2 regions of the Sulfitobacter sp. SH24 genome follow, and region 2 is predicted to be linked to the other one. Evidence: riboswitches for the same ligand, from Rfam matches in the RefSeq annotation. Region 2 holds a riboswitch; the other holds the start of a gene.

Region 1 (15,493 bases), 1.4 Mb from region 2:
TTCATCCAGCAGCACCCAAGGCCGCGCCTGCACCAGCACCCGCGCCAGCGCCACGCGGCTTTGCTGCCCACCCGACAGCGCGCCGGGGCGTTTGGCGGCGTGATCGCTCAGCCCCACCCGCGCGAGGGCGGCATCGACCGCCTCCCGATCCGCCGCTTTCAACCGCAAGTCAGGGCGCAGGCCAAGGCCAACGTTCTGACGCACAGTAAGATGAGGGAACAGGTTATTATCCTGAAACAGCATCGTCATGCCGCGCTGGCCGGGATGCTGTTCGGTGATCTCCTCCCCCTCCCGCAACAACCGCCCCGCCGCCACCGGCACAAACCCACAGATCGCCGCCAGCAGGGTCGACTTACCCGACCCCGAGGGGCCGATCACCGCATAGCTGTGCTCCTGCGCCAGCGTCATATCGGCCGTGAGGCTGAAATCGCCCCTCTCAATGCGCATCTTTTCAAGCGTCAGCATGCCAGCGCCCCCATTTGTCGCAGACGAAAAACACCGCCAGCGCCAGGACCAGCAGCAACAGCGCCGCGCCCGCTGCGGCCTCCATCCGGTAGGCGCCCATCAGACGGTACATCTGCAAGGGCAGCGTCGCACGGTCCTGATCGGCGAACAGCGCGATCACGCCGAGATCCCCCACCGACAGCGCCCCGGTCAGCCCGGCGGCAAAGCCCAGTTGCGGGCGCAAACGCGGTAAAACCAGCAAACGCCACAGGGCCCAACCATTCATGCCGAGGGTCTGCGTCAGCGGGCCATAATCCTGCAACGTCTCACGCAGCCGCGGCACCAGAATGCGCAGCACGAAGGGCAACGCCATCAGCGCGTTCACGAGGGCCGTAACGGGAAGGCTCAGCCGCGCCGGGTCGAGCACCGGGTTGATCAGAATGAACCAGCCCGTGCCGATCATCAGCGGAGAGGCGGCGAGCCCCATCAGGCCAATCGCCTCCACCCCGCCGCGCCGCCGGGTGGCGATCCAACCCGCCATCGGCAGCGCCAGCAGGGCCAGCACCGCCACGCTCAACCCCGCTACCAGAACGCTGTTCAACGTGGCCTGCCAAACCGAAGGCGGCAGTTGTCCTAAACCAACCAACCCGCGCAGCATCACAGCCCCTAGAGGCAGCAGCAAAAACAAGGCAGCGAGCATAATTACCACCCCATCCAACACCCGTTGCCCTCCGCCCCGCGCATCCCAGCGGCGCAGGGGGCGATCCAGCCCGCCGCCCATGCTGATCGGCGGGATCAGCCAAAGCGCCGCAACCGCCGCAGCACCCGCGAGCACAAGCTGCACTACCGACAAAAGCGCCGCCCGCCCAAGGTCAAAATCAAACCGAAACGCTTGATAGATCGCTAGCTCGATCGTCGTCGCGCGCGGCCCGCCACCCAGTGTCAGGGCCACGGCAAAACTTGTCAGGCAAATCACGAAAATCAGCGCCGCCACCCCGGGCAACACCTGCCGCAACATCGGCCATTCAAGCGTCAGAAACAGCGCGCGGGGCGTCATCTGTAGCTGTCCGGCCAGCCGAAACCGCTCGGACGGGATGCTTTGCCAGCCTTGTAGCAAAAGCCGTGTCGCCAATGGAAGGTTAAAGAAAACATGGGCCAGAACCACGCCGTGCAGCCCGTAGATCGACACCGACGGCAGGCCTAGAGCCGCACCAAACTGGTTGAGCACGCCCGAACGGCCAAAGACCGTCAGCAGCCCCAGCACCGCCACGATCACCGGCAGGATAAAAGGCGCGCCGAGTAGCGTAATCAACGCCCCCCGCCCCCAGAACCGCCGCCGTGCCAAGGCCCGCGCGACCGGTACCGCGAGCAGAACGGACAACACCGCCGACCACACCGCCTGCGTGACGGTAAAACGCACCGCCGCCCAATCCGCGGCCCCCAGCCCCGCCGCCACATCGGCCGCCATGAAAACGGCGACCAAGGCGGCGAGGATCAGGCCCGCGACCAGAGCGGCGGCGAAAAGCCCCGTCTTGTTGCTTAGCGCGACAGCGCGGTCAGCCATTCGTTCAAGGCCTCTTCCCGGAGCGCAGGTACATCGGCATTGGGCACCAACAGCGCCTTACCGGGCTGGATCATCCCGTCGAACCCTTCGGGCAGACCATCCTGAGGCGTCACGGCAGGATACATCCAGTTGGTCGTCGGCAGCACCGACTGTGCGGCATCAGAGACGAGGTATTGCAGGAATTGATCCGCCAGTTCCGGCTGATCCGACCCCGCAAGTTTCCCCGCCACTTCGATCTGCATGTAGTGGCCTTCGTCAAAGAGCGCGGCAGCCTTGCTGTCATCCTCTTCCGCGATCAGGTGGTAGGCGGGGGAAGTCGTGTAGCTCAGCACCATATCGGCTTCGCCTTCGAGGAAGAGACCGTAGGCTTCGGACCAGCCTTTGGTGACCGTCACGATATTATCCGCCAGCCCCGCCCAAACCTCGGGCGCTTCATCGCCATAGGCCGTCTTGACCCACATCAGCAGCCCCAGGCCGGGCGTCGAAGAGCGCGGGTCTTGGATCACGATTTTCAGATCGCTCTCGGCCAGCGCTTTGAAATCGCCGGGCGCGTCCAGATCGGTGCCGTGGACAAAGGCGAAATAGCCCCAGTCATAGGGGACGAAGACGTCATCTTCCCAAATGATCGGCAGGTCGTATTCGGCTTGCAACCCGCTCGGCGCAAACAACTCTGTCTCCTTGGCGGCGGCGACAAGGCTGGTGTCGAGGCCCAACACGATATCCGCGTCAGAGCGTGCGCCTTCGAGCTTCAGCCGTGCCAGCAAGGCCGCGCCATCGCCCATACCGACAAATTTCAGATCGCAGCCGCATTCGGCCTCAAAACCCTTTTCGATGGCCGGGCCGGGGCCCCATTCGGTGACGAAACTGTCGTAGGTATAGACTGTCAGTTCAGGCGTCTCCGCCCATGCAGCCGATGCGCCCATGACGCCCGCAGCAAGTGTAAGATACTTCATTGCATCCTCCTTTTGCGGCGAAAGGTAAAAGGTGGATGTCTGTCCGGACCTTCCCTCCGCCGGTGTTAACCGGTTCAGGTTCAACGGGTCCGCGCAACACGCACATCTCAGCCCAAAGGCCCCCCGAGGTAGCGTCAGGGGTAGATGCCCCCCACACAATTGGCAAGGCAAATCCCCTTGAGGCAGGGCGCTGCCCCGGCTAAGGGTTTGACAACAGGAGGTCCGCCCATGTCGATCAACAGCTTTGGCCATCTTTACCGGGTCACCACATGGGGCGAGAGCCACGGTCCCGCCCTTGGCGCCACGATTGATGGCTGCCCCCCCGGCGTGCCGATTGACGAGGGCATGATCCAACAGTGGTTGGACAAGCGCAAACCGGGCCAGAACAAATACACCACGCAGCGGCGTGAGGCGGATGAGGTGCGGATTCTGTCGGGCACCTTTGAGGGCGTCACGACAGGCACCCCGATCCAACTAATGATCGAGAACACTGATCAACGCTCAAAAGACTACGGCGACATCAAGGACAAGTTCCGCCCCGGTCACGCCGACATCACCTATTTCCAAAAATACGGCATCCGCGACTATCGCGGGGGTGGGCGTTCCTCGGCGCGCGAGACGGCGGCGCGGGTGGCGGCGGGCGGTCTGGCGCGTGAGGCGATCAAAGCGTTGGCGCCGAACCTGAAAATCACCGGCTATATGGTGCAGATGGGTCCACATAAGATCGACCGGGATGCGTTCGATTGGGACCAGATCGAGCAGAACCCGTTTTGGGTACCCGATGCCAAGGCGGCAGGCGACTGGGCCGCGTATCTCGACGGGCTGCGCAAATCGGGCAGCAGCGTCGGTGCAATCATCGAAGTCACCGCGCGCGGCGTGCCTGCGGGCATCGGCGCGCCGGTCTATGGCAAGCTCGACACCGATCTGGCCGCCGCGATGATGAGCATCAATGCCGTCAAAGGCGTGGAAATTGGCGAAGGCATGTCAGCCGCGATGCTGACCGGAGAGCTGAACGCGGACGAGATCACCATGGGGCCAGAGGGGCCGGAATATTCCTCCAACCACGCGGGCGGTATCTTGGGCGGCATCAGCACCGGACAGGATGTCGTGGTGCGTTTCGCGGTCAAACCGACCTCAAGCATCCTGACCACACGGCGCACCATCACCAAACAGGGCGAAGAAACCGAGATCATCACCAAGGGCCGCCACGATCCTTGCGTCGGCATCCGCGCGGTGCCCGTGGGCGAGGCGATGATGGCCTGTGTGTTGCTGGATCACCTCCTGCTGCACCGCGGGCAGATCGGCACCAACCGCGGACGGATCGGCCCCGAAGCATGAGGACCAGAGCATGAAAGTCGATGATTTCTCCGCCCGCCCCGCCCTTGGCGTCGGGCTGAAAATCACGGCGATCCTGCTCTTCACCTGCATGTCGGCCATCATCAAGTCGCTAGCCGACGACGTGCCCGCGGGCGAGTCCGTCTTCTTCCGCTCTTTCTTTGCCATTCCGGTGATCCTGATCTGGCTGGCACAACGCGGCAAACTGAAAAGCGGGCTCAAGACGAAGAACCCGATGGGCCATGTCTGGCGCGGGCTGTTTGGCACTACTGCGATGGGCCTGACCTTCACTGGCCTTGGCCTGCTGCCCCTGCCAGAGGTCACCGCCATCGGTTTCGCCACGCCGATTTTTACCGTCATCCTTGCCGCCGTGCTGCTGGGCGAGCAGATCCGCCTGATCCGCGTCACCGCCGTCGCGATGGGGCTGGTGGGCGTGATGATCATCCTCTGGCCGCGGTTCAGCAATATCGGCACGATGGAGCAGACGGCCACCATTGGCGCGCTGTTGATCCTGATGGCGACGATGGTGCGCAGCCTTGTGCAGATCCACATTCGCCAGCTGGTGCAGAACGAAGACACCGCCGCGATCGTCTTCTACTTCTCCTGCACCGCGTCGCTGCTGGCCCTTTGCACCCTGCCCTTTGGTTGGGTCATGCCGGATCTGCAAACCTTCGGCCTCTTGGTTCTGGCCGGGCTGATTGGCGGAGTGGCGCAAATTTTGATTACCTCGGCCTATCGCTTTGGTTCGGCCTCAATGCTCGCGCCTTATGACTATACCTCGATGCTTTTCGCCATCGTGCTGGGCTATGTCTTCTTTGCCGAACTGCCGACGATGATGATGCTGGCGGGCGCGGCGCTGGTGATCAGCGCGGGCGCGCTGGTGATCTGGCGCGAGCGGCAGTTGGGGATGGAGCGCGGCAAGGCGCGGTCTGTTACCGATCCGAAGGCATGATCTAATGCGGGCTTTCGCCCGGCTCGCCCTCTGCCTATGGTGCCCCGAAACCGGATAGAGGAGATGACCGATGAGCGACGCGGATCCGAAAGATCACAAGGAAAAGATGCAGCAGCGTCAGGCCGAGCAGCGCGCCAAGGTGGCCGAGCTGCAAGACCCGGACAAGGGTCTGGTGCTGGTTCACACAGGGCCAGGCAAGGGCAAATCCTCTTCTGCTTTTGGCGTTGTCGTACGCGCCCTTGGATGGAAACAGCGCGTCGGCGTGGTGCAATTCATCAAGGGCAAATGGAAGACCGGCGAACGGCTGTTCTTTGAACAGCTGGACGAGGTGACATGGCACACGATGGGCGAAGGTTTCACCTGGGACACCCAAGACCGCAACCGCGACATCGCCGCCGCCGAAGCTGCATTCGGCAAGGCACGCGAAATGATGGCGAGCGGGGACTATGACCTTGTGGTGATGGATGAGATCAACATCGCCATCCGCTATGAATACCTCAAGATCGAAGACGTGATCGCCGGGCTCGACGCGCGCGACAAGCGCACCGCCGTCGTGCTGACAGGCCGCGACGCCCGGCCCGAGCTTTGCGACTATGCCGATCTGGTGACCGAGATGACTGAGGTCAAACATCCGTTTAAAGCGGGCATCAAAGCGCAGCGCGGTGTTGACTACTAACCCCCCTCGCTTTGCATTTCTGAAGATACCAAAGGCTGTCCTTACCCAAGGGCGGCCTTCTTTTAATTCTCTCGCGATCCGGCGTTTCATGACCACACCATACGGCGCGGGTCTCTGCCGCCGATGGCCTCTCTGCACCGCGACATGTTACCGAAATCAACGCCTCAGTTCTATTCCGTAACATTTTGATTGAACCGAATCGCCCTGCTGTGTAAATTGCGTAGCAACAACAGGAGTACCCCCATGCAGGCATTCATCTGCGACGCGCAGCGCACCCCCATTGGACGTTACGGCGGCGCCCTCTCTTCGGTTCGCGCCGACGATCTGGCCGCGATCCCGTTGAAGGCATTGATGGAGCGGAACCCCTCGGTGGATTGGGCGCGTGTCGATGATGTCATCATGGGCTGCGCAAACCAAGCGGGCGAAGACAACCGCAACGTCGCGCGCATGGCCGCCCTGCTGGCAGGCCTGCCCGTCGACGTGCCGGGTGCCACGATCAACCGGCTCTGCGCCAGTGGCATGGATGCCGTCGGCGCCGCCGCCCGAGCGATCCGCGCCGGCGACATGGATCTGGCCATCGCCGGTGGCATCGAGAGCATGTCGCGCGCCCCGTTCGTCATGCCGAAAGCGGAAACCGCGTTTTCGCGCAGCAATGCGGTCTATGACACCACCATCGGCTGGCGCTTTGTGAACCCCAAAATGAAGGCGCAGTTCGGCGTGGATTCCATGCCCGAAACCGCCGACAATGTGGCTGCCGACCATGATGTGTCGCGCGAAGACCAAGACGCTTTCGCCGCCCGCAGCCAGCAACGCTGGGCCGAAGCGGATGAAAAGGGCCTCTTTGCCGAGGAAATCACCCCCGTCACGATCCCGCAGCGGAAAGGCGACGACGTAATCGTCGACCGTGACGAGCACCCCCGCCCCGGCACCACGCCGGATAAACTCGCCAAGCTGCGCGGCATCAATGGCGCTGACCTGACTGTGACTGCTGGCAACGCCTCTGGCGTGAATGACGGTGCGGCAGCGATGCTGCTGGCATCTGAGGCAGGCGTGAAAGACCACGGCCTCACCCCCATCGCCCGCGTTGTTGCCATGTCTGCCGCAGGTGTCGAGCCGCGCGTCATGGGCATCGGCCCGATCCCCGCGGTGCGCAAGGTGCTGGACCGTGCGGGCCTGACCATTGAGCAGATGGACGTGATCGAACTGAATGAGGCTTTCGCCTCCCAAGGCCTCGCTACCCTGCGCGCGCTCGGCGTGCCAGATGACGCACCCCATGTGAACGCCAATGGCGGTGCCATCGCGATCGGCCACCCGCTGGGCATGTCTGGTGCACGTCTGGTGATGACGGCGGCGCTGCAGCTCAAGCGGACAGGCGGCAAATACGCGCTATGTACAATGTGTGTGGGCGTGGGTCAGGGCGTGGCACTGATCCTCGAAAACGCAGGCTGAGACTTCTTTCCCGGAAAGGAACAGACCGATGTATGCACAGATGATCAAATCCACCGGCAAGGGCATCAAATCCCTCGACGAGATGGACCCCGAAGAGCGCGCCTTTCAGGAGCGCATCAATGCGGGTGGCAAGATCGAGCCCAAGGACTGGATGCCCGACGGCTACCGCAAGAACCTGATCCGCCAAATCGGCCAGCATGCGCATAGCGAGATCGTCGGCCAATTGCCCGAAGGCAACTGGATCACACGTGCTCCGACGCTCGAGCGCAAGGCGATCCTCTTGGCCAAGGTACAGGACGAGGCGGGCCACGGCCTCTACCTCTATTGCGCGGCGGAGACGCTCGGCGTGACCCGCGACCAGATGACCCGCGACCTGCTGTCGGGGAAAATGAAGTACTCGTCGATCTTCAATTATCCGACCCTAACATGGGCCGATATGGGCGCGGTCGGTTGGCTGGTCGACGGCGCCGCGATCATGAACCAAGTGCCTTTGCAGCGTACATCCTACGGCCCCTACGCCCGCGCCATGGTGCGGATCTGCAAGGAAGAAAGCTTCCACCAGCGCCAAGGCTTCGACATCATGATGAAGATGGCCAAGGGCACGGCAGCACAGCGCAAGATGGCCCAAGACGCGCTCAACCGTTTCTGGTTCCCGGCGCTGATGATGTTCGGCCCCTCGGACAAAGACTCGGTCCATTCCGCGCAGTCGATGGCGTGGAAGATCAAGATGAACACCAATGATGAGCTGCGCCAAAAGTTCGTCGACGAAACGGTGCCGCAGGCTGAATACCTCGGCCTCACCATCCCCGACGAGACCCTGAAGTTCAACGAAGAGACCGGCCATTACGATTTCGCCGAGCCGGACTGGGAAGAGTTCTTTCAGGTGCTTAAGGGCAATGGCCCCTGCAACACCGAACGGCTGGCGGCGCGCAACAAGGCTTGGGACGAAGGCCGTTGGGTGCGCGAGGGGCTTCTGGCCCACGCCGAGAAAAAGCGCAGCAGACAAATGGCAGCGGAGTAAGCGACATGAGCAGCCCTGAATCCAGCGAATACAAAGGCACCGAGGCCGCCCCCCACGGCAAGGCGCGCTCCACCGAATGGCCGCTGTGGGAAATCTTCATCCGTGGTCAGTACGGGCTGAGCCACCGCCACGTCGGCAGCCTGCACGCGGCAGACGCGGAAATGGCGATCAAGAACGCCCGCGACGTCTATACGCGCCGCAATGAAGGTGTGAGCATCTGGGCGGTCGAGGCCAGCGCCATCGCGGCCTCCTCCCCCGAGGAAAAAGGCGCGCTTTACGAGCCCGCCAATGACAAGGTTTACCGTCATCCGACCTTTTTCGACATTCCCGACGAAGTGGGGGCGATGTGAGCACCGATCCTAAGTTCGAATTCCTCTGCCGCATGGGCGACAACGCCCTTGTGCTGGGCCACCGCGTCTCGGAATGGTGCGGCACGGCTCCGGTGCTGGAAGAAGATATAGCGCTGGCCAATATGGCGCTCGACTTGATCGGGCAAACGCAGCTGTGGCTGGGCATGGCGGGTGAGGTCGAGGGCGCGGGGCGTGACGCCGATAAGCTGGCTTTTCGCCGCGATGTTTGGGATTTTCGCAATGTTTTGCTGGTCGAGCAGCCCAATGGCGACTTCGGCCAAACCATGATGCGGCAGTTCCTGTTCGACGCTTGGCATCTGGCGCAACTGACCGCATTGATCGATTCCAGCGATAAAGAGATCGCCGCCATTGCCGAGAAATCCGCCAAAGAGGTCACCTACCACCTCGAACGTTCCTCCGACACGGTGATCGGCCTTGGCGACGGGACCGAGGAAAGCCATCGTCGGATGCAGGCGGCGCTGGATCTGCTCTGGCCATATGTGGGGGAGATGTTCCTCGGCGATGATGTCGACGCTGCCATGAAAGATGCGGGCATCGCCCCTGATCCAGCCATCCTGCGCGCTGGCTACGACCAACTGGTCCGGGACACGCTCGCGGCAGCGACCCTGACCAAACCCGAAGATGATTTTGCCCATAGGGGCGGGAAAAGCGGCGCACGGCACAGCGAGCATCTGGGCCATATGCTGACCCAGATGCAGTGGCTGCAGCGCGCCTACCCGGACGCCACATGGTAAGATCCGCGCCCCACAGCCGCCCGGCCGCCGCGCCGGTGCCGGGGGTGGTGCGCGATACCGCCCCGCGCGGTGCCGCGTTGGCTGAAAAGCCCGCGTTAGAGACGGTTTGGGCATGGCTTTCGGCGATCCCGGACCCGGAGATCCCGGCCATTTCGCTTACCGATCTCGGCATCATCCGCGATGTGGCATGGGACGGCGATACTCTGGTTGTGACCATCACGCCGACCTATTCGGGGTGCCCGGCCACCAGCATCATCAACCTAGATATCGAGATGGCGTTGCGCGACCACGGCATCGAAAACCTGAACCTGAAACGGCAGCTTTCTCCGCCTTGGACCACCGATTGGATGAGTGACACTGGCCGTGCCAAGCTGGAATCTTACGGCATCGCGCCACCCCGCCCCGCCGGTGGGCCGCAACATTGCCCGCACTGCAAATCCACCGCGGTGGAGCGGATCAGCCAATTCGGCTCGACCCCCTGCAAGGCGCAATGGCGCTGCACCGAATGCCGTGAACCCTTCGACTATTTCAAATGTATCTGAGGCCCCGATGAGCCAGTTTCACCCCCTGTTAGTGACTGATATCCACCACACCATCCGCGATGCGGTGGTGCTGACGCTGAAGCCGGAAAACCCCGAAGCTTTTGCGTTTACCCAAGGCCAATACCTGACCTTCAAGCAAGACTTCGACGGCACCGAGCTGCGCCGGAACTATTCGATCTGCGCAGGTCTGGACGATGGCGAGCTGAAGGTCGGGATCAAGCGCGTCGATGGCGGGGCATTCTCGACCTATGCGAATACCGACTTGAAGGTCGGCGATACGCTCCACGCCATGCCGCCGCAGGGAAAATTCTTCACCGCGATCGAGCCGGAGGTGGCGAAAAATTACCTCGGGTTTGCGGGCGGGTCGGGCATCACGCCGGTGCTTTCGATCCTAAAGACTGTGCTGAAACGCGAGCCGAACTCGACCTTCACGCTGGTCTATGCCAACCGCGCGGTGAACACGATCATGTTCCGCGAGGAGCTTGAAGATCTCAAGAACCGCTACATGGGGCGGTTGACGGTGATCCACATCCTCGAATCCGGGCAGGACATGGAGCTCTTCGAGGGCCGCGTCGATCAGGACAAATGCAACGCGCTGTTCAAGCATTGGATCCAGATCGACACGATCGACACCGCCTTCATCTGCGGACCGGAGCCGATGATGCTGGCGATTGCCGAGGCGCTGAAGACCAATGGTCTCAGCGAGGAACAGATCAAGTTCGAACTGTTCAGCGAAAGCCAGCAGGGCCGTCTGGCGAAACAGGAAATGGCCAAGCGCAGCGAGGGCCAGAAGGGCACCGAAATCACCGTCATCATCGACGGCGCCCGGCGCAGTTTCACCATGCAGAAGGGCCAATCGGTGCTGGAAGCCGCACTAGAGAACGGTCAGGAAGCGCCGTTCTCTTGCAAGGCCGGGGTTTGTTCGACCTGCATGGGCAAGGTGCTTGAGGGCGAGGTCGAGATGATCTCGAACCACGCGCTTGAGGATTACGAGGTCGAGCGCGGTTATGTGTTGACCTGCCAGAGCTACCCGCTGAGCGATACGCTCACCATCGACTACGACACACACTAAAGGAGCCGACATGCGCGATATTCACAGTTACGCAGCAGGCGAGTGGCTGGCCCCGGGCGCGGGCGCCCGCAACATCGCCAGCGCCATCACTGGCGAAGTGATCGCCCAAGCCGGAAACGATGCGCTGAATGTGCAGGCGATGCTGGGCTTTGCCCGCGAGCACGGCGGCCCTTCCTTGCGCGCGATGACCTTCCATGACCGCGCGCGGATGCTCAAAGCGCTGGCGCTGCACCTGATGGAGCACAAACAGGCGCTCTATGACCTGAGCTACGACACCGGCGCCACGCTCTCGGACCACAAGATCGACGTGGACGGCGGCATCGGCACCATGCTGGTCTTCGCCTCCAAAGGCCGTCGCGAGATGCCGGACGCGCATGTCTATCTCGACGGCGCGCCCGAGCAACTGGGCCGCGAAGGGCAGTTCATGGGCCGCCACATCTGCACCCCGCTGCAGGGCGTGGCGGTGCATATCAACGCCTTCAACTTCCCGGTCTGGGGCATGTTGGAAAAGCTCGCCCCGACCCTGCTCGCAGGTGTCCCGGCGATCGTGAAACCGGCTACTGCGACTTGCTATGTTACCGAACATTGTGTGCGCTTGATGCTGGACAGCGGGCTGCTGCCCAAAGGCGCACTGCAACTGGTCAGCGGCGGTCTGGGCGATATGCTGGACCACCTTGATTGTCAGGATTCCGTGGCCTTCACTGGCTCTGCTGACACCGCGCTGAAACTGCGGAGCAATCCGAAGCTGCTGCAAAACTCGGTGCGCTTTACCTCTGAGCAGGACAGCCTTAACGCCTCTGTCCTCGGCCCCGATGCCACGCCCGGCACGCCGGAGTTTGACCTCTTCGTCAAAGAAGTGCAGCGTGAGATGACTGCCAAAGCAGGTCAGAAATGTACCGCGATCCGCCGCGTCATGGTGCCAGAGGCACAGGTCGACGCGGTGATCTCAGCGCTCTCAGAACGGTTGGCGAAAACCATCATCGGCGACCCGCGAGATGAAAATACCCGCATGGGGGCGCTGGTCTCCAACAGTCAGAAACGTGACGTATTGGAGAAAGTCGCGCTGCTGAGTGCCGAGGCGGAGCGGATTTTCGGCGACCCTGAAGACTTTACCGTGAAAGGCGCGGACCGCGACAAGGGCGCCTTCTTGCCGCCGATGCTGTTCCATTGCGCCGATCCGGATAAGGCCGAGCGCGTGCATGACACCGAAGCTTTCGGCCCTGTCTCCACTCTCATGCCCTACCGCGATCTGGCCCATGCCACACAGCTGCTGAACCGCGGCCAAGGCTCTCTAGTGGCCTCCATCATCACCAACGATGGTGAAGTCGCGCGCGAACTGACCAAGGGCTCGGCAGCCTTCCACGGGCGGCTTTATTTCAACAACCGCAAATCCATGGGTGAGGCGACGGGCCACGGCTCCCCGCTGCCGCATATGGTGCATGGCGGGCCGGGCCGCGCAGGCGGCGGCGAAGAGCTGGGCGGCATTCGCGGCGTGATGCATTACATGCAGCGCACCGCTATTCAGGGCAGCCCCGACATCCTGACGGCCATCGGCAAACAGTGGGTTCCGGGTGCGGAAGAGATCACCGACCGCGACCACCCTTTCACCCGCCGCTTCACTGAGTTGGACTTGGGCGAGACCTTTTATTCCAAGTCCCGCGAAATCTCGCTCGAAGATATTGAGACCTTCGCCAATTTCACCGGCGACACGTTCTATGCCCATATGGACGACGAGGCCGCCGCCGCGAACCCGTTCTTCCCCGGCCGCGTGGCACATGGCTACCTGTTGCTCAGCTTTGCTGCGGGTCTGTTCGTGCAGCCTGATCCGGGTCCGGTGCTGGCCAATACGGGTCTCGACAATCTTCGCTTCCTTGAACCTGTCTCTGCCGGGGACAGCATGAAGGTGCGGCTAAGTGTCAAACACAAAACCCCCCGCAACGAGGAATATGGCGAGGTGCGCTGGCATGTGACCCTGACAAACCAGCGCGAGGAGGCGGTCGCGGAATATGACCTGCTGACGATGAATGCCCTCTGATTCTACCCTTCCCGCCGTCGCGGCCTTCTCTAGCCTAGGTGGCCAGCGGGTCTGGTCGCTGATGGTCAGCCTTTTCGGCGATCTGGCGCAGGGAGAGGGTGATGCGATCGACGGACCGGTCCTATCGACGATCATGGGGGCACTCGACGTGCGGCCAGAGGCAAGTCGCGTGGCGCTGCACAGGCTGCGGAATGACGGCTGGTTGCAGTCCCATAAAGTGGGCCGGATCAGCCAGCATAGTCTGACCGCGCAGGGTCGCGCGGAAAGTGCCGCCGCCAGCCCCCGCATCTATGCCGCGCCACCTGATTTGTTAGAGCCTTGGCAGATGGTGATGACCGAAGAGAACGGGCGCGAGACGGATGCCGCCCTGCGCGCCGCCGGGTTCATCCCTGCCCTGCCACGCGCCTATGTAGGGCCCGTCGGCAAAGCACCTGAAGGCTGCCTTGCCCTGCGCGGAGAAACCCCGCCCGATTGGCTGCGCCGCGCTGTAGAGCCTGCGGAACTTGAATCAGAATATGACGCATTGCTTGTCGCGCTGACGACGACCGAAAATGAACTGGCCCGCGTCCGCCATATGGACGCAGTTGATGTTGCCGTGCTGCGCTGCCTTATCGTGCACAACTGGCGGCGCTTGGCTCTGAAACACCCTGCCCTGCCCGGTGGGGTGATCCGACCCAATTGGTCCGGCTACCAGTGCCACCTGCTGGTCGATCAAATGCTGCGCCGCTATCCCCAGCCCGCCTTGCAAGATTTAGCCGCCACCTCAGCAGCGGGATGAGCCTGTGCAAAGCGCTGCTTTCCCATGGCGGGCAAGCGCGGTATAGACGACGGCATGACAAATTTCCTCTATCAGAATGACCTGCCGGATGACCTCGACCTTGGGCCGATGGTCGCCATTGATTGCGAGACGATGGGCCTCCACCCGCACCGCGACCGACTTTGCGTTGTGCAGCTGTCGGGCGGCGATGGTCACGCACATCTGGTGCAGGTCGCCAAGGGCCAGACCGAGGCGCCGAACCTCTGCGCACTGCTGGAAAATCCCCATGTGCTGAAGCTGTTTCACTACGGTCGCTTCGACATCGCCGCGATGCTCAACACCTTTGGTGCCACCGCCGCACCAGTCTATTGCACCAAGATCGCCAGCCGTTTGGTGCGCACTTACACAGACCGGCACGGACTTGCCAAACTTTGCCAAGAACTGCTGAGTGTCGACATCTCGAAACAGCAGCAATCCAGCGATTGGGGGGCCGAAAAACTGACCCAAGCGCAGATCGACTATGCCGCGTCGGATGTGCTGTATCTGCACCGTCTGCGCGATGAACTTAACAAACGCCTGATACGCGAAGGTCGGATGGACATGGCGCAGGCCTGTTTCGATTTCCTGCCGGTGCGCGCCAAGCTGGATCTGGAGGGATGGCCGGACACGGACATCTTCGCACACACATGAACACACCTTTCCTCGACACCGCCCGCCGCGTGATCCGCTGCGAATCCGATGCGCTGATCCAGCTTGCCGAGAGCCTTGATGATCGTTTTCGAGCCGCCGTTGATCTGATGCGCGCCTGCAAGGGCCGCATCATCGTTACTGGCATCGGTAAATCGGGCCATATCGGCAACAAAATCGCAGCGACCTTGGCCTCTACCGGCACGCCCGCACAATTCGTGCACCCGGCAGAGGCAAGCCACGGCGATCTGGGCATGATCACCGCCGCCGACGTGGTGCTGGCGATTTCAAACTCGGGCGAGGCACCGGAACTGGCGAACCTTATCGCCTATTCGCGCCGCTATGCGATCCCGCTCATCGGCATCACCAGCCGCCCCGACAGCAGCCTTGGACGTCACAGTGACGTGGTGCTGGAACTGCCCCGCGCGGCAGAGGCCTGCGGCACCGGCGTGGTGCCCACCACTTCGACGACGCTGACGCTGGCGATGGGCGATGCGGTGGCCGTGGCCCTGATGGAGAACCGCGCCTTCACCGCCGAACATTTCCGCGACTTCCACCCCGGCGGCAAGTTGGGCGCGCGGCTGAGCCGCGTGGCCGATCTGATGCATGTAGGCGATGCGCTGCCCGTGGTCTCTGCCGATGCCCCAATGGCCGACGCATTGAGCGAGATCAGCCGCAAGGGCTTTGGTGTGGTCTGCGTAACAGATAAGGCAGGTGCCCTGTCGGGGATCATCACCATGGGCGACCTTGCGCGCCACCTTGACGGTTTGATGACCATGACCGCGGAAGAAGTCATGACCTCCGCGCCAATCACCATCGGCCCGGAAGAATTGGCAGAAAAAGCCGTTGGCGTAATGAACAACCGCAAGATCACCTGCCTGATCGTTACGGACCCCTCGCA
Region 2 (15,493 bases):
CCGGTGATGTCATGCATATCGAGGATCGGCGGATAGCTGGACCATTCGGGCTGCACAAAGGCATAGCCAAACCGCTCAATCAGCGCGTCCCGTGTGGGCGCATCGGCCCAGACCGGCAGCCGCGCGCGCATGTTCATCACGACCATGCGCAGGTCATCCAGCCCGTGCACGTGGTCCGCATGGGCATGGGTGTAGATCACCGCATCAAGCCGCCCGATGCCCGCGTCGAGGAGTTGACTGCGCATGTCGGGGGAGGTGTCGATCAATACGGTGGTGGTGCCTGCCTCCGTCACCCGCTCGACAAGGATCGAACAGCGGCGGCGGGCGTTCTTGGGCTCATTCGGGTCGCAAGCGCCCCAGTGGCCGCCGATCCGCGGGACACCCCCGGAAGAGCCGCAGCCCAATATGGTCACCCGCAGGTCAGCCATCAGCGCGCGGGCTCCCAAGCGGCGGCTTTCGCGAAGAGACGCTCAAAATTCGCCTGCGTGCGGGCCGCGAAATCGGCGTAGTCGAGGCCAAAGGTCTCTGCCGCACGGCGGGCGGTATGGGCGGTGAAGGCCGGCTCATTCGGCTTGCCGCGATGCGGCGGCGGGGCGAGATAGGGCGCGTCGGTTTCCACCAGAATACGGTCGAGCGGGGCGGCGGCGAAAATGTCGCGCAGATCCTGCGACTTGGGGAAGGCGGTGATGCCGGACATCGACAGGTAGAACCCCAGATCAAGCGCCGCGCGGGCCAGATCAGCGGAGGAGGAGAAGCAGTGCATGACGCAGCTATAGGCGCCATTCGCATGTTCCTCGCGCAGGATGCGGGCCATGTCGTCATCCGCGTCGCGGGCGTGAATGATCAGCGGCAGGCCACTTTCCCGCGCTGCTGCGATATGGATCCGCAGGGAGGTCTTTTGCACCTCCGCACTCTCGGCGGTGTAGTGGTAATCAAGACCGGTCTCACCGATGCCGACCATCTTGGGGTGCTGGGTCAGGGAGAGCAGTTCGTCGACGGAAGTCAGGGGCTCTTCGGCAGCGGACATCGGGTGGGTGCCTGCGGCGTAGAAAACCGGATCATGCGCTTCGGCGATGGCGCGCACGCTCGGTTCGTTCTTCAGCCGGGTGCAGATGGTGACCATCCGTGTGACGCCAGCTTCACCTGCTCGGGCGATGACGGCGGGCAGGTCGGCGGCAAGGCTCTCGAAATCGAGGTGGCAATGGCTGTCGGTGATGTGGGGCGTGTCGGTCATGCTGTCCTTTCGGCTATCGCGGCGCCGTCTGGCCTATTTGCCGCAGGGTATCTAGGACCAGCGCGGCAGGGTCAAGGTTCACCGCCAGCCCGTGACGGGCGCGGTCGGATATCTGCTGCGCCGCATCGGCCCATGCGCGCCCCTGTGCGGGGCTGGGCGAGAGGCGTTGCAGCACGGTGATTTCATCGGGGCAGGCGGCACGCGCAGGCGGCGCACCGGTGGCCCCGGTGCGCGCCAGACGGACCAGCAGCAGGTCGAGCAGGGTAAAGAGCAGGTCGAGCTTGGCCTCCCCCCCGCGTTGTGCTGCGGCTTCGGCCAGTTTGATGGCGCGGCCTCGGTCCATCTGAGGGAGTGAGGAGATTAGTCCGACGAGATCGGCATAGGTTTTGACCCCGCCCATCAGCGACAGGCGCAGCGCCCCGCCGACCGAGCCGCCGGACAGCTCGGACAGTGCGGCGGGATCGTCTTCGACCTCCACCCCCGAGCCGGCCAGCGCCTCGGCCATCTGGTCCGCGTCAAGCGTGCCGAGCCGCAGCGTCCGGCAGCGCGAGCGGATGGTGGGCAGCAGGCTGGAGGGTTGGTGGCTCAGCAGCAGCAGGATCGCCCGCTCTGGGGGTTCTTCCAGCATCTTGAGCAAGGCATTGGCGGCGTTGGGGTTCATCTCATCCGCGTCGTCGATGATGACCACGCGTCGGCCCCCGTCGGCGGCGGACATCTGGAAGAAGCCGTTCAAAGCGCGGATGTCATCGACGACGATCTGCTTGCGCATCTTCTTGGTGTCGGGGTTCAGCGTGCGGGTGACGGATTTCAGCCCCGCTTCGGCGCCGGCGGCCACGCGGCGGGCGACAGGATGCTCGGGGTCGATCTCAAGCGTGTCAGCCGGGGGCAGATCAAACATGCCGCCATCGGGGTCGGGCGTGGCCAAAAGAAACCGCGCGATGCGCCATGCCAGCGTCGCTTTGCCGACACCGCGTGGGCCGGTGAGCATCCAAGCGTGGTGCAACTTGCCGCTGTTAAAAGCGTCGAGAAAGGCAGCCTCGGCTGCGCTTTGGCCGATCAGTTTCGGCGTGTCGCGCGGGTGGCGGGCACCTTCCACACGGTCTGGCTGGGGGGCGTCGTCTGTCATGGCCTCGGTCTAGCATGTTTCGCCGCAGAGGGAAGCGGGCAGGGCGATCAGCCCAAATGGGCGGTCACGGTCGTGGTCACATCACGCGCAACGCTGTCAATATCGCGGCCCCCGTCGATTACTTGGAAACGGTGGCTGAATTCCTCGGCAAGGCTGAGAAAGCCCGCACGCATCTTGGCCTGAAGCTCGACGCCGAAATCCTCGAAACGTTCTTCTACCGTCTGGCGCGACAAGGCGCGTTCGAGACCGTTTGTCGGGTCCATGTCGATCAGGATGGTCAGATCAGGCTCCACACCGATCATCAGCACATGCAAATCATCTACCATCTGCCGCAAATCGCCCCGCGACAGGCCCTGATACATCCGCGTGCTGTCAGCGAAACGGTCGCAGATGACGATCTTCCCTGCCTCAAGCGCGGGGCGAATGGTCCGTTCCAGATGGTCACGTCGCGCGGCGGTAAAAAGCAAGATTTCAGTCTGCGCCGACCAGCGGTCCGGATCGCCCTGCAAGACGAGCGCACGGATTTCCTCGGCCCCCGGGCTGCCGCCCGGTTCGCGGGTCAGCACCACATCATGGCCCTGCGCTGTCAGATGGTCTGCCAAAAGTCGCGCTTGGGTGGATTTGCCGGACCCGTCAATGCCTTCAAAGGTGACAAACAGACCCGGCGTGCGGGTCTTTTCTATAGTCGTCACGAAGCTTCCGCTTCCACTTCGGGGGCGGCCTGCGGCCCGGCGTTGAGGCGGTTCATCAGATGCATTGCGGCGGCGGTCATCTTGACCATGAAGCCGCCCGGAGAGATGGAGGCGGAAGCCACCAGCGGCACGCGCATGGCTGGCAGTTCGCCCCGATCAATTACCAATTCGCCCAATTCGTCACCCTTGCTGATCGGCGCTTGGAATGGGCCGGTATAGATCACTTCGGCTTCGATCTCATCGCCGCCGGTGACGGGCACCAGCATCGACAGATCGTCTTTCAGTTCAAGTCCCACAGATTGGGTGGTGCCAAGTGCCACAGGTGCTTCGGCGATCTGTGTGCCTGCTTCGCCCAGATCACGCTGGGTGAATTGGCGGAAAGCCCAATTGACAACCGATTCAGCTTCTTGTGCGCGGGCGGCTGCACTGTCGAGGCCGGAAAGCACAAAGATCACCCGGCGATTGCCCTGCTTGGCCGAGCCGACAAGCCCATAGCCTGCCTCATTGGTGTGACCGGTTTTCAGGCCATCCGCGCCGATGCCAAGGCCCAGCAAAGGGTTGCGGTTGGTCTTGTTCTGCGGTGCGCGGCCATCAAAGGCAAATTCGCGTTCGGCAAAAAGCGGGTAGAACTGCGGGTAATCCGAGATGATCCGGTTCGCCAGCAGACCGAGGTCACGCACCGACATCAGATGCCCTGCCTGCGGCCAGCCGTTGGAATTGGCGAAGGTAGAATTGGTCATTCCCATCTGTTGTGCGCGCTGTGTCATCAGCCGGGCAAAGCCGTATTCTGTGCCATCGGGGCTCAGCGCCTCGGCGATCACGGCGGAGGCGTCATTGCCAGACAGAACGATGACACCACGGATCAGGTCTTCGACCGACACGCGGTCGGTGGTGTCGAGGAACATCGTCGAGCCGCCATAGGACATGGCGTGTTCGGACACCGGCAATTCCTCAACCAGATCAAGCCCGCCATTCTGCTTGCCACGCTCGACGGCCTCAAAAGCCATATAAAGCGTCATCAGCTTGGACATTGATGCGGGCGGCAGCGGTTCATCCGCGTTCTTGGCCAGCAGCACGGTGCCGGTGGTTTGGTCCAGCACATAGGCGGCGGTGGCGCGGGTGTCGAAAGCGGCGGCAGGCTGGAGCGTGAGCACCAGTGCCACGGCGGCGGCAAAAAGGCGGATCATAGGAAGCATTTCCTCCGGTTTTGTCAGTTCGACACGGCGTAGGCGTCGGTAAAGCCCTCAGCTTTGACCTTCTTGAGAAGGCTGTCGAGTTCGGATTGGCTTGTGGCGGGGCCGATCACCACGCGCCAGAAGGGTTTGTTGTTTATAGAGCTTTCTTTGACGGTGGGCACCATGCCCGCGCCGCGCATCTGTTTGGCCGTGCGGGTGGCATTGGCCTCCACACTAAAGATGCCCAGTTGCACGAAGGGTTTGGAAAGCTTGGCTCCAGCCGCCGGGCTGGCCGGTTTTTGGGCCGCAGGCACGGGCGCTGCTGCCGTCGGCGTGGTGCTGGCTGCTGCCTTAGCCGGTGCCGTCGCGGCAGGCTCCAACGCCGTCGCTGTCACGGGGGCCGGGGCGGCAATGGCGCTTGTCGCATCGCCGGTATTTTCCGCCTCAAAGCTTCCCTCAGGGGCCGCGCTTTCTTCGCGGCGCAACGCGGTTACGTTGAGCGGCGCCGGAGCGCCCGCCAGAATGCCAAGTGCCGCGGCAGCGTCCGAGGAGATTTGCAGTTTCGGGCCGGGCAGTTCCCGCTCGCGCCGGAACAGCGCGCCGATCACGAATTTGCCATTGGCCTCATTGCGCACGATCACGCGCTCAGGTTCGGTCACGTCAGGGTGCGCCACCCAGACCCCACCGAGCGAGGGGCGACCGTCCCAGAGCCCTTCATCTGTGGCCGAGAATACTTCGGGTGCTTCGACATCGCGCTCAACCAGTTTGGTCGAGGTGCTGCGCGGCGCGCTGGCGCCGTCCTTTGCGCCGAAGGGCAGGCTGAAATCGCCGCCTTCACAACCTGCCAGCAAACCGATTGCGAGAATGCTCACACCTAAGCCCGCTGCGCGGCGTTTCTTGGTGCGCAACGGTTGATTGTCCCTGCTCATGCCTTTGATGTCCTTGCCTGCTGTCGTCGCGCATCGCGACCCATGTCCCGCGAGAATGTCGCGCCGTTGGATCGGCACGCCCTACGCCCCTCTGAAAGGGACTTTGGCGCACGATAACCTGACCAAGCGCCTGTGAAAAGGCCGCCGACAGAAGATCGGCGAATTTCCCCAAGGTTGTGCTGGGGGTTAGGGGGCGCAAATGTGTGTTTGCCGAATCAATCAGAGCGCTCTAGGAGGAGCGTGCTGCGGAGGAGTGGCAGAGTGGTCGAATGCACCGGTCTTGAAAACCGGCGTGCGTGAGAGCGTACCGTGGGTTCGAATCCCACCTCCTCCGCCACCATCCCCTTAATCGCAGCCCGCTATGTATAGAACCGCCGCGCCGGCCAGCGGGCCAGCGCTTCGACGATCACCCACAACATTAATGACAGCGCAGCCAGCACCATCAATGCTGCAAACATCAGTGCCGTCTGGCCGCGGCCATTTGCCATCAGCATCAGATGCCCCAGCCCGCGGGATGACCCAACCCATTCGCCGATCAACACCGCCAACGGTCCATAGACCACAGCAAGGCGCAGACCAGAGATCAAGCCGGGCACGGCGTGGGGCAGGCGCAGCAGCAGCGTTTCGCGCCAGCGGCTGGCCCCGGCAAGGCGCGATAGATCGCCAAGGCCGGGGGGAAGCGCCATTAGGCGGTCGAACAAAGACGAGGCGATGGGGAAATAGGTAACAAGGGCGATGGTTACGATTTTGGACGGCATGCCATAGCCGAGCCAGAGCGTAATGACCGGCGCAAGGGCAAAGACGGGCACGGCTTGAGCCACAACCAGCATCGGGCGCAGCAGCCAGCGTGCGTGGCGGGATAGGGTCAGCAACAGCGCGGTTTCGATCCCTAGAAAAACCCCCACTCCAAGGCCGAGCGCGAGATTGCCCGCTGACCAAAGGGCGTTCTGCCACAGCAGCGTGGCATTGGCACCAAGCGCTTGCAGCACAAGCCACGGCCCCGGCAAGATAAAACGCGGCACACCGCTGAGGGTGACAACCAACTGCCAAACTGCGACCGCAAGCGCAAAGCTTACCGCACCGCGCCATACTCTATGTCCGGTAAATGGCATCAGGCGGCTTTGTCGGGAAAGGTGAGGCCTATCCGGCGCAGCAAGTCCGCTTGGGCTGCGAGGGTATCGGGCGCATCAATACGGCGCGGGGGCGGCGGGGAAGGTAGGGCGCAGGGTGAAATCCCGCCGCGCGCCACGATCCATGCGTGATTGGCCAACCGCAGAGCTTCGGCAGGGTCATGGGTAATCAATACAACGGTCCGTCCCGCCAGCAACCGAGCGGCCAAACCCTGCATCTGATGGCGGGTCACCACATCGAGTGCAGAAAAGGGCTCATCCAGCAGGACAATGTCGCGCCCCTCATAGAGCGTGCGGGCTAAGGCGACGCGCTGGCGTTGACCGGCGGAGAGTTCGGCAGGTCTGCGATCCGCCTCTGAACCCAATCCGACCTCGGCCAAAAGCGCCTCAGCGCGTTCAGGGTCGGGGCGTTCTCCGCGCAGGCGGGCGGCGATTGTGACATTTTCTAAGGCGCCAGCCCAAGGCAGCAGGTGATCGTCCTGCGCCATCATGGTCACGCGCGGCGCAAGATGCGCGCCGTCCTCTGCTTTGATCTGCCCGTGCAGCCGCGCCGCACAGGGCAACCCGGCCAGCAGACGCAGAAGCGAGGTCTTTCCGACGCCCGAGGGGCCAAGAAGCACGCTCCATTCGCCGCCGGGCAAGGTGATGTCAAAGAGGTCAATCAAAGTGGCTTTGGCACCTTGTAAAACCCCCGCAAGATGGATCGCAGGAGCGGTCATGCGCCAATCGGCGAAAGCGCCATGTTCCAAAACCCCACCTCAAGCCGTGTCGCGGTATCAAACCGGGATTGTAGCGTCGTCGCGCGCGGCAATGATTGCCATTCCGGCCCCAGACGCCGTTCTAGCGCACCATCGATCAGCGCTCCCACATCACGGCACAGGGCTTGGTATTCCTCCCCTCCATAGACGGCGCACCAATCGGCATAGGGGCCGGTGCTGCCTTTGAGCCGCAAACCGATCTCGCCGTAGCCTAAAACACAGGGCGCGAGGGCGGCCATGAGATCAAGGAAATCACCGGAATAGCCGGCCTCTAGCACATAGCGGGTATAGGCGAGGTTGCCGGGGGCTTCTGCCGTGGCCTCAAGCGTCACGCGGTCGATGCCGTGGGCTGCACAGGTTTCTACATGCAGCGGCATCTCGACATGAACCAGCGCATGAACTGTGGCGCTGGCGGCGGCCATCTCATCCAGCGTTTCCGCCTTGGCTGCAGCCAGCGCCCAAGAGCGGGCGAAGTGGATGAGAAAGACGTAATCCTGCCGCAGGTAATGCAGGTAGCTCGCCTGTGGCAGGGTGCCGTCACGCAGCCCTTCGACGAAGGCATGGCGGGTGTAATCCCGCCAATCCTGTCCGGCCCCAGCGCGCCATGCGGCAAAGGCTCGGCCATAGTCGGTGGCCGTCATGGCTTGGCCTTCGCGGTCACATCCACCACCAGATCGGTGGCTGGGATTGTCGTCTCAACCACGCCGCTTTCCTGCATGAAGGTCTCAAAGCGATCGTAGCGCCCATGGTCCACGGCAGCGGGGCGGGTGGCGAAACGCGGCCAAGTGTCTACCCATGCGCGGGTGTTCAACTCGTTACGCAGTTCGGCGTCAGAGGCAAAGAAGACCTCTCCGCTGGCGGTCGGATCATTCACGATATCGGCAGCGGCCCGTTCGGTGGCACGCAGGAAACGGGCGATCATGTCGCGGTCCATCTTTTCGGCATGGGCGACGTAGATCAACTCGTCATAGGCTGGCACGCCCTCGGCTTCGGGATAGAAGCAGCGGCCTTCATGGCCTTCGATCTGCATCTGGTTCAACTCGAAATTGCGGAAGGCGCCAATTACACCATCAACTTGGCCTGACATCAGGGCGGGGGAAATCGACCAGCCGATGTTGATCTGCTCAACCTCTGAGGGGTCCACACCATTGTTGCTCAGCATCGCGTCCAGCAGCATCTCCTGCACGCCCGCCACGGCAAAGCCTACTTTGCGCCCTTTAAGATCGGCCATCTCCTGCACCGGGCCATCGGCGCGGACGACAAGGCAGGTGAGCGGGGTCTCAATCAACGTGCCGACACGGCGCAGGTCCAGCCCTTCGCGCTGGGCCAAATGCAGTTCTGGTTGGTAGGAGACCGCAAGATCGACCTGGCCCGCCGCGACCATGCGCGGCGGCTCATTCGGGTCGGCGGGGGAGATCAGTTCAACCTCCAGCCCCGCATCGGTGAAATAGCCGTTTTCTTGCGCTAGAATGATCGGCCCATGATCGGGGTTGATGAACCAGTCCAGCATGACGGTCATTTTATCCTGGGCCAGCGCAGGCGCAGCAATGAGGGTCAGGGCAAGGGGGGCGAGGATATTTTTCAAGGGAAAGGCTCCAATATAATGTTTGTTCAGAAAAGGATTAGGCGCTAGGCAGGGCCAGCAGGGCGATCTCGCCCGGCCAGCGGGTGCGAAGGGTGCTGGCTGCGTGATGCGCGCGCAGGCCGGTGCGGCAGGCGAGCACGATGCGGGATGTGTCGGGCGGTAGCGGCATGTCGGGCAGCGCATCGGGCGGGACATGGCACGCTTGGGGTGAGAAAGGCGCGGGCGCTTCGGCACGCAGGTCGATGACCCGATCGCGGGGGGTGATCTGGCTTTCGGCTATGAAAGGTGTCAGCGTTTCAGGCTCGGGTGCGCCGTCAAATCGAAAGCCCGACATGCGCCAATTTGCGGCGTCCCAGATCATCAGCTGCCCAAGCGGGGAGGGCGCGAGCCCCAGCAGCACCGACAGCGCCATCTGCGCCTGCGCCGCGCCGATCATTCCCACCACGGGGCCCAAGACGCCCGCCGTGGCACAGGTGGCCGCCGTCTGCGGCAAATCAGGGAAAACCGCGCGGAGAGAGGGGGCAGGCCCGCAAAAGCCGCCAACATAGCCCGACAGCCCAAGCGCCGAAGCCGAGATCAGCGGTTTGCCCTGTGCCAAGGCCTCATCCGAAAGCGTCAGGCTGGCGGCGAACGTATCCGCGCAGTCGAGGGCGATATCGCATTCCGCAAGCAATGCGGGCGCATTGGCGGGGGTGAGCCATTCAGCGCGGGGCATAACCGTTACCTCGGGGTTCAGTGCTGCCATGGCCTTTGCGGCGGCACTGACCTTGGGCCTGTCGATATCATCCATGCGGTAGAGCGGTTGGCGGTGCAGGTTACTCATCGCCACCACATCGCCATCGACCAACGTAATTTGCCCAACACCGGCCCCGACGAGATATTGCAGCACCGGCACCGCCAGCGCACCGGCACCAACGACCAGAACCCGCGCCGCAGCCAGCCGAGCCTGTCCCTCGGCACCGACCTGCGGCAGAACGGTCTGGCGGGCATAGCGGCTCATGCCGTTACCTCAAGCCATTCGCGCATCCGCGCCTCGGGGTTGGCGTGAAGGGTGATATCCGTGACCGCCGCCACCGTATCGGCCCCGGCGGCAAAGGCCCCCGGCGCGCGGGCGACTGACATGCCGCCGATGGCGCAAAGCGGGATATCCCCGATCCGCGCTTTCCATTCGGTTAACCGGTCAAGCCCCTGTTCGGTCCATTTCATCTTTTTCAGGATCGTCGGATAGACGGGGCCAAGCGCGATGTAATTGGGGGCGAGGGCCAGCGCACGGTCAAGCTCTGCGTGGTCGTGGGTGGAGAGGCCCAGTTTCATCCCCGCGCGCCGGATCGCGGGGATGTCGGCCACGTCCAGATCCTCTTGGCCCAGATGCAACCAGTCGGCCCCCAGTTCGATCGCCATCTCCCAATGGTCATTCACCACCAACTGCGCACTGTGCTGACGGCAAAGGTCAAGCGCGGTGGTGATCTCGCTCCGCAACACCTCTTCAGGTGCATCCTTGATGCGAAGCTGCACCAGCCTCACGCCCAAAGGCACCGCCCGCGCAACCCATGCAGCACTGTCAAAAACAGGATAAAAACGCGGCAGGGTCATAGCCAAGCCTTTCCGATCACGGGGGTGGAGGGCACCGCCATATCGCGCTGGCCCATCGGGCCGGAGGCGGCGGCAAGCGCCCCCGCGCGGCAGGCCAGCGCGAAGGCTTCGGCCATGGCGGCGGGGTCACGGGCCTCGGCCACGGCGGTGTTCAAAAGCACCGCGTCGAACCCCAGCTCCAACGCCTGCGCGGCATGGCTGGGCAGGCCGAGACCTGCGTCAATCACCATTGCCACATCGGGAAATGCCGCCCGCAGGCTGCGCAGCCCGTGGAGATTGTTCAGCCCCAGCCCGGAGCCGATTGGAGCACCCCAAGGCATCAGCACCCGGCAGCCCGCATCGACCAGTCGGGCAGCCAGCACCTGATCTTCTGTGGTATAGGGGAAGACCTCGAACCCATCGGCGCAGAGCGCCTCGGCGGCCTCGACCAGCCCGAAGGGATCGGGTTGCAGGGTGTCGGCATGACCGATGACCTCCAGCTTGATCCAATTGGTGCCGAAATACTCCCGCGCCATCTGTGCCGTGGTGATCGCCTCGCGCGCGGAATGGCAACCGGCGGTATTAGGCAGCAGATGCACGCCAAGCCCGCGCACCATGTCCCAAAACGCCTGACCCGCGCCCTGTTCGCGGCGCAGCGAAACGGTTGCAACCGGGGCGGCACTTTGGCGAAAGGCGGCCTCCATCACCGCGGGCGAGGGGTAGCGCGCGGTGCCTAGCATCAGGGGCAGGGGCAGGGTGGTGCCGTAAAAGTCGCGCATCGCTCAGCCCCCCTGCATGGCGCTGAGCACTTCGAGCCGGTCGCCGTCGCTGAGCGTCGTCGCACCCCGCGCGCCTGCGGGGACGAAACTGCCGTTGAGCGCGGTGGCGACTTTCGCCTCGCCCCAGCCAAGCTCCACCAATGCCGCATCAAGCTGCGCGGCCGCGACCTCACGCGCTTCGCCGTTCACTTCAATTTTCACGAAATAAATCCCCCGTTGTCGCTGTTGCAAGAAAGGCCGCCGCTTGTTCGGCCAAGGCCGGAGCCATCAAAAATCCATGCCGAAACAATCCATTAAGGTGCAGCACTGCACCGCGTTGCACGATGCCGGGCAGGTTGTCGGCAAAGGCCGGGCGCAGGTCCTCGCCCATCTCGACGATCTCCCCTTCGGCAAAGCGCGGGTCGAGCGCATAGGCCGCCGAGAGCAATTCCAGCGCCGACCGAGCCGTCATCTTGGCGCGGCTGGCACTCTCGATCTGGGTCGCGCCCAGCATGTAAAGTCCGTCGCCACGCGGCACCACATAAAGCGGGTGGCGCGGGTGCAGCAGGCGGATCGGGCGGGTGAGGGTGATCTCAGGCGCACGCAGCAGGATCATCTCGCCGCGCACCGCACGCAGGCCGGGCAGGTCGGCGCTGGCGGCCATGCCTCGGCAGTCGATCACCGGGCCTGTGACCTCCGAAGGTGTGAGGGGCGTGGTCTCGACCTTCACTCCTTGGGCGGTGAGCGTTTCGGACAGATCATGCAGCGCTTGGCGCGGGTTCAGATGCGCTTCTTCGGCAAAGAACAGCCCGCGCCGATGACGCCCTGCGAGGTCCGGTTCTAGGGCCGCGATGGCCTCCGCGTCGCAAGTGCTGTGGCCGTCGGTCCGGTCGGCGAACCGCTGGATCTCAGCGCGGTCACGTTCCGGGGCGAGGACCAGCGTGCCCCTATGGGTGACCTCGGTAATCTCAGACCACAGCACCGCGGCACGTCGCCCGTGGGTCACCACCGCAGGCTCGCTCAGCGCCCCTTCGCAGAAGGGCGCGAGCATACCGCCCGCCCACCATGAGCAGCCATGCGGGCCGGGCGTGCCTTTGCGGTCGACGAGCCTTGGCCGCAGCCCCTGCGCCAGACAGGCCCGAGCGGCCCAGAGCCCGGCCACGCCCGCGCCGATGATGGTGACGTCACTCATGGGGCCAAACCGCGTGGAAATGATGCACCGGGCCATGGCCACTGCCGATGTTGAGGGTGTCGGCAGCGGCAATGGCGCGTTGCAGATAGGCATGGGCGGCCTGCGCGGCCTGCGGCAACGTCTGCGCCCGCGTCAGCCCCGCGGCGATGGCGGCGGAAAGTGTGCAGCCGGTGCCGTGGGTGTTGGCGGTGTGCTGGCGGGGCGCGGAAAGGCGCAGGGTTTCATCCGCGGTGATCAGCAGATCGACGCAGGTCTGCCCCTTGCCATGCCCACCCTTCATCAGCACCGCGCCGGGACCGGCAGAGAGCAGGGCGCGGCCCTGTTCCAACATGGTGGCCTCATCGGTGGCTTCTTGCGTGTCCAGCAACCGCGCGGCTTCGGGCAGGTTTGGCGTTAGTAAATGGGCCAAGGGCAGCATCCGGTCACGCAGTGTCGCCACCGCCTCGGCAGAGAGCAGCGCATCGCCGGATTTTGCCACCATCACCGGGTCAAGCACCACAGGCGCGGCGCAGCCCGCCAGCCCCTCAGCTACGGCGGTGATCGTTTCAGGATCGCCCAACATGCCCACTTTCACCGCACCGATCGCCAGATCATCAAAGACCGCCGCCATCTGTGCGCGGATCATTGCGGGAGAGATCATCTCGACCCCAGTGACCGCGCGGGTATTCTGCGCGGTCACGGCGGTGAGCACGCTGGCCCCGTAAACGCCAAGCGCGCTGAAGGTCTTGAGATCGGCTTGAATCCCCGCCCCGCCGCCGCTGTCGGAACCCGCAATCGTCAGTGCTTGAAACGCCATTTGGCCCCCATTCTTCAGATGGGCCAAGGGCGTGTGGATACGGGATAAACGACGGGCCGCGCGGGGCCGATGCTTGGTTCCGTTCCCTACGCCGGTACGACCCGGATCAGGTTCGATGGGTCGGTTTTTCACCTCTCAGCCTTGCGGCACCCCAACGGATTGCGGGCAGGCTAGCGAGGGGCGTTCATAGGGTCAACAGGGGATCTGTTATTTATTAGTTTTCTTTTTATATCATGTGGTTGTGCTGCATATCTCATGCATCACATGAGAATTCGTTAATGAAAATCCCGCGATCTGGGGATCACCTTGGCGTCGCGCGGATGGCCGTGCATGGCCACCTGACCGGGCAGCGGATTGGTAGGGTGATCGCCCCGCGTGGTGATGCCGGGCATCGGTGCGTTCGACAGGTCCGCCAGCCGGTCAGAGCGATCCTCCAACCTATCGGCCACCACGTGGATCACTCGTCCGTCAGTCTGCACGCGCCCTTCGACGACCAGAAGCCGCGCCGACATGATCGTGGGGCGGTAAAGCTTGAACATATTCGGCCAGATCACGAGGTTCGCCACGCCGCATTCATCCTCCAGCGTGATGAAACACACCCCCTTGGCGCTGCCTGGCTTTTGCCGCACCAGCACCAGCCCGGCGAGCTTGACCCGTCGCCCATGGCCCATGCGCGCCAGATCGCGGGCCGAGGCAAACCCCTGCGCGGCGAGGCTGGAGCGGTAGAAGGACATCGGATGCGCCTTGAGCGACAGCCGCAGGGTTTGGTAGTCGGCCACGACCTGTTCGGCCTTTGGCATCACCGGCAGGGTGACTTCCAGCTCCGGCCCCTGAGCCGCGGCCTCGGCATGGTCAAAGATCGGCAAGGCGGGCGCGTCGCGCAGCCCTTGCGCCTGCCAGAGCGCTTGGCGTCGGTCGATCCCCATGCTGCGCATCGTGTCGGCGGCGGCCAGTTGACGGATCGCCTTGGCGTCGAGGCCCGCGCGGCTCTTGAGGTCCTCGACATCTGCGAACGGCGCATCACGCCGGTGCATGATCCGCGCGCCTGCTTTTTCCTGCAACCCGTCCACCATGCGCAGCCCCAGCCGCAGGGCAAAACCGTCGCCGCAGGGTTCCAGCGTGCAGTTCCAGTCCGAGAAGTTCACATCAACCGCGCGCACCTCAACCTGATGCTCACGCGCATCGCGCACGATCTGGGCGGGGGCATAAAATCCCATCGGCTGGGAGTTCAGCAGCGCGCAGGCAAAGGTCGCCGGGTAGTGGCATTTCATCCATGAAGACACATAAACCAGCTTGGCAAAACTCGCGGCATGGCTTTCGGGGAACCCGTATTCGCCGAAGCCTTTGATCTGGTCAAAACAGCGCTGCGCGAAGATGGGATCGTAGCCGCGGTTGGTCATTCGGCCCACCATCTTGTCCTGCAGCTTTTCGATGGTCCCGCGCGAGCGGAAGGTGGCCATGGCCTTGCGCAGCTCGTTCGCCTCGGTCGGGGAAAACTGTGCCGCGTCGATAGAGATCTTCATCGCCTGTTCTTGAAAGATCGGCACGCCCAGCGTCCGGCTGAGGATGCTGAAGAGTTCGTCCTGCGGATAGGCTGGGCCAGGGGCGGGGTAGACCACGCTCTCCATCCCCTGACGGCGGCGCAGGTAGGGGTGTACCATATCGCCTTGGATCGGGCCGGGGCGGACGATGGCGACTTCGATCACTAGATCGTAGAAGACGCGGGGGCGCAGTTTCGGCAGCATCGCCATCTGCGCACGGCTTTCCACCTGAAAGACCCCCAGACTGTCGCCCCGGCAGAGCATGTCGTAGGTCGGTCGCCCGGTGGCGTCGTCCTCATGGTCCTCCACCGGGACCGTGGCCAGTTCCAGCGGGCGGTCGTAATGCGCCTCGATCAGATCGAAACATTTGGCGATACAGGTGAGCATGCCAAGGGCGAGGATATCGACCTTGAAGATTTGCAGCGCGTCGATGTCGTCCTTGTCCCATTCGATGAAACTGCGCTCGGGCATGGCGCCGTTGCCGATGGGCACGATCTCGGTCAGGGGGCGTTCGGTCAGGATGAAACCGCCGACGTGTTGGGATAGGTGGCGCGGCATGCCGATCATCTGGGAGGCCAGTTTCAGCACCATGCGCAGATAGGGATCTGACAGGTCCAACCCCGCCTCGCGGGTGCGGGCGTCGTCCATCTGGCCCTCGAAACTGCCCCAGATCGTGCCCGCGAGTTTCGAGGTCACGTCTTCGCTAAGCCCCATCGCCTTGCCGACCTCGCGAATGGCCGAGCGCGGGCGGTAGTGGATCACCGTGGCGCAGAGCCCGGCGCGGTGGCGGCCGTATTTGCCGTACATGTACTGGATGACTTCCTCGCGCCGCTCATGCTCGAAATCCACGTCGATGTCGGGCGGCTCGTTGCGTTCCTCCGACAGGAACCGCTCGAACAGAAGGTTGTGCACCGCCGGGTCGACCGAGGTGATGCCGAGGCAGAAGCAGACGGCGGAGTTGGCCGCAGAGCCGCGCCCCTGGCAGAGGATCGGCGGTTCAGCTTC

What was found. Region 2 has a riboswitch for thiamine pyrophosphate ahead of thiD (bifunctional hydroxymethylpyrimidine kinase/phosphomethylpyrimidine kinase). Riboswitches for the same ligand answer to the same signal wherever they lie in the genome.
Region 1: it holds a riboswitch for thiamine pyrophosphate, as region 2 does, so the genes downstream of both, thiB (thiamine ABC transporter substrate binding subunit) here and thiD (bifunctional hydroxymethylpyrimidine kinase/phosphomethylpyrimidine kinase) in region 2, are expected to answer to the same signal.

What each region holds. Positions count from the first base shown of each region.
Region 1 is NZ_OZ282575.1:3,223,830-3,239,322, forward strand. Features, by position in the region: gene ACSQ16_RS18475 (thiamine ABC transporter ATP-binding protein) at 1-465, opposite strand, end outside; gene ACSQ16_RS18480 (thiamine/thiamine pyrophosphate ABC transporter permease ThiP) at 452-2,008, opposite strand; gene thiB (thiamine ABC transporter substrate binding subunit) at 1,984-2,961, opposite strand; TPP riboswitch at 2,996-3,097, opposite strand; gene aroC (chorismate synthase) at 3,190-4,299, shown strand; gene ACSQ16_RS18495 (DMT family transporter) at 4,310-5,248, shown strand; gene cobO (cob(I)yrinic acid a,c-diamide adenosyltransferase) at 5,319-5,924, shown strand; gene pcaF (3-oxoadipyl-CoA thiolase) at 6,168-7,373, shown strand; gene paaA (1,2-phenylacetyl-CoA epoxidase subunit PaaA) at 7,402-8,394, shown strand; gene paaB (1,2-phenylacetyl-CoA epoxidase subunit PaaB) at 8,400-8,744, shown strand; gene paaC (1,2-phenylacetyl-CoA epoxidase subunit PaaC) at 8,777-9,499, shown strand; gene paaD (1,2-phenylacetyl-CoA epoxidase subunit PaaD) at 9,493-10,041, shown strand; gene ACSQ16_RS18530 (2Fe-2S iron-sulfur cluster-binding protein) at 10,049-11,113, shown strand; gene paaZ (phenylacetic acid degradation bifunctional protein PaaZ) at 11,124-13,148, shown strand; gene ACSQ16_RS18540 (PaaX family transcriptional regulator C-terminal domain-containing protein) at 13,138-13,926, shown strand; gene ACSQ16_RS18545 (ribonuclease D) at 13,981-14,595, shown strand; gene ACSQ16_RS18550 (KpsF/GutQ family sugar-phosphate isomerase) at 14,592-15,493, shown strand, end outside.
Region 2 is NZ_OZ282575.1:1,321,985-1,337,477, forward strand. Features, by position in the region: gene ACSQ16_RS09095 (MBL fold metallo-hydrolase) at 1-428, opposite strand, end outside; gene ACSQ16_RS09100 (TatD family hydrolase) at 428-1,234, opposite strand; gene ACSQ16_RS09105 (DNA polymerase III subunit delta') at 1,248-2,360, opposite strand; gene tmk (dTMP kinase) at 2,408-3,052, opposite strand; gene ACSQ16_RS09115 (D-alanyl-D-alanine carboxypeptidase family protein) at 3,049-4,239, opposite strand; gene ACSQ16_RS09120 (SPOR domain-containing protein) at 4,263-5,156, opposite strand; tRNA gene ACSQ16_RS09125 (tRNA-Ser) at 5,404-5,493, shown strand; gene ACSQ16_RS09130 (ABC transporter permease) at 5,516-6,268, opposite strand; gene ACSQ16_RS09135 (ABC transporter ATP-binding protein) at 6,268-7,035, opposite strand; gene ACSQ16_RS09140 (TenA family protein) at 7,002-7,685, opposite strand; gene ACSQ16_RS09145 (ABC transporter substrate-binding protein) at 7,682-8,629, opposite strand; gene ACSQ16_RS09150 (HesA/MoeB/ThiF family protein) at 8,667-9,629, opposite strand; gene ACSQ16_RS09155 (thiamine phosphate synthase) at 9,626-10,222, opposite strand; gene ACSQ16_RS09160 (thiazole synthase) at 10,219-10,980, opposite strand; gene thiS (sulfur carrier protein ThiS) at 10,984-11,181, opposite strand; gene ACSQ16_RS09170 (FAD-dependent oxidoreductase) at 11,171-12,151, opposite strand; gene thiD (bifunctional hydroxymethylpyrimidine kinase/phosphomethylpyrimidine kinase) at 12,144-12,947, opposite strand; TPP riboswitch at 13,014-13,111, opposite strand; gene ACSQ16_RS09180 (error-prone DNA polymerase) at 13,223-15,493, opposite strand, start outside.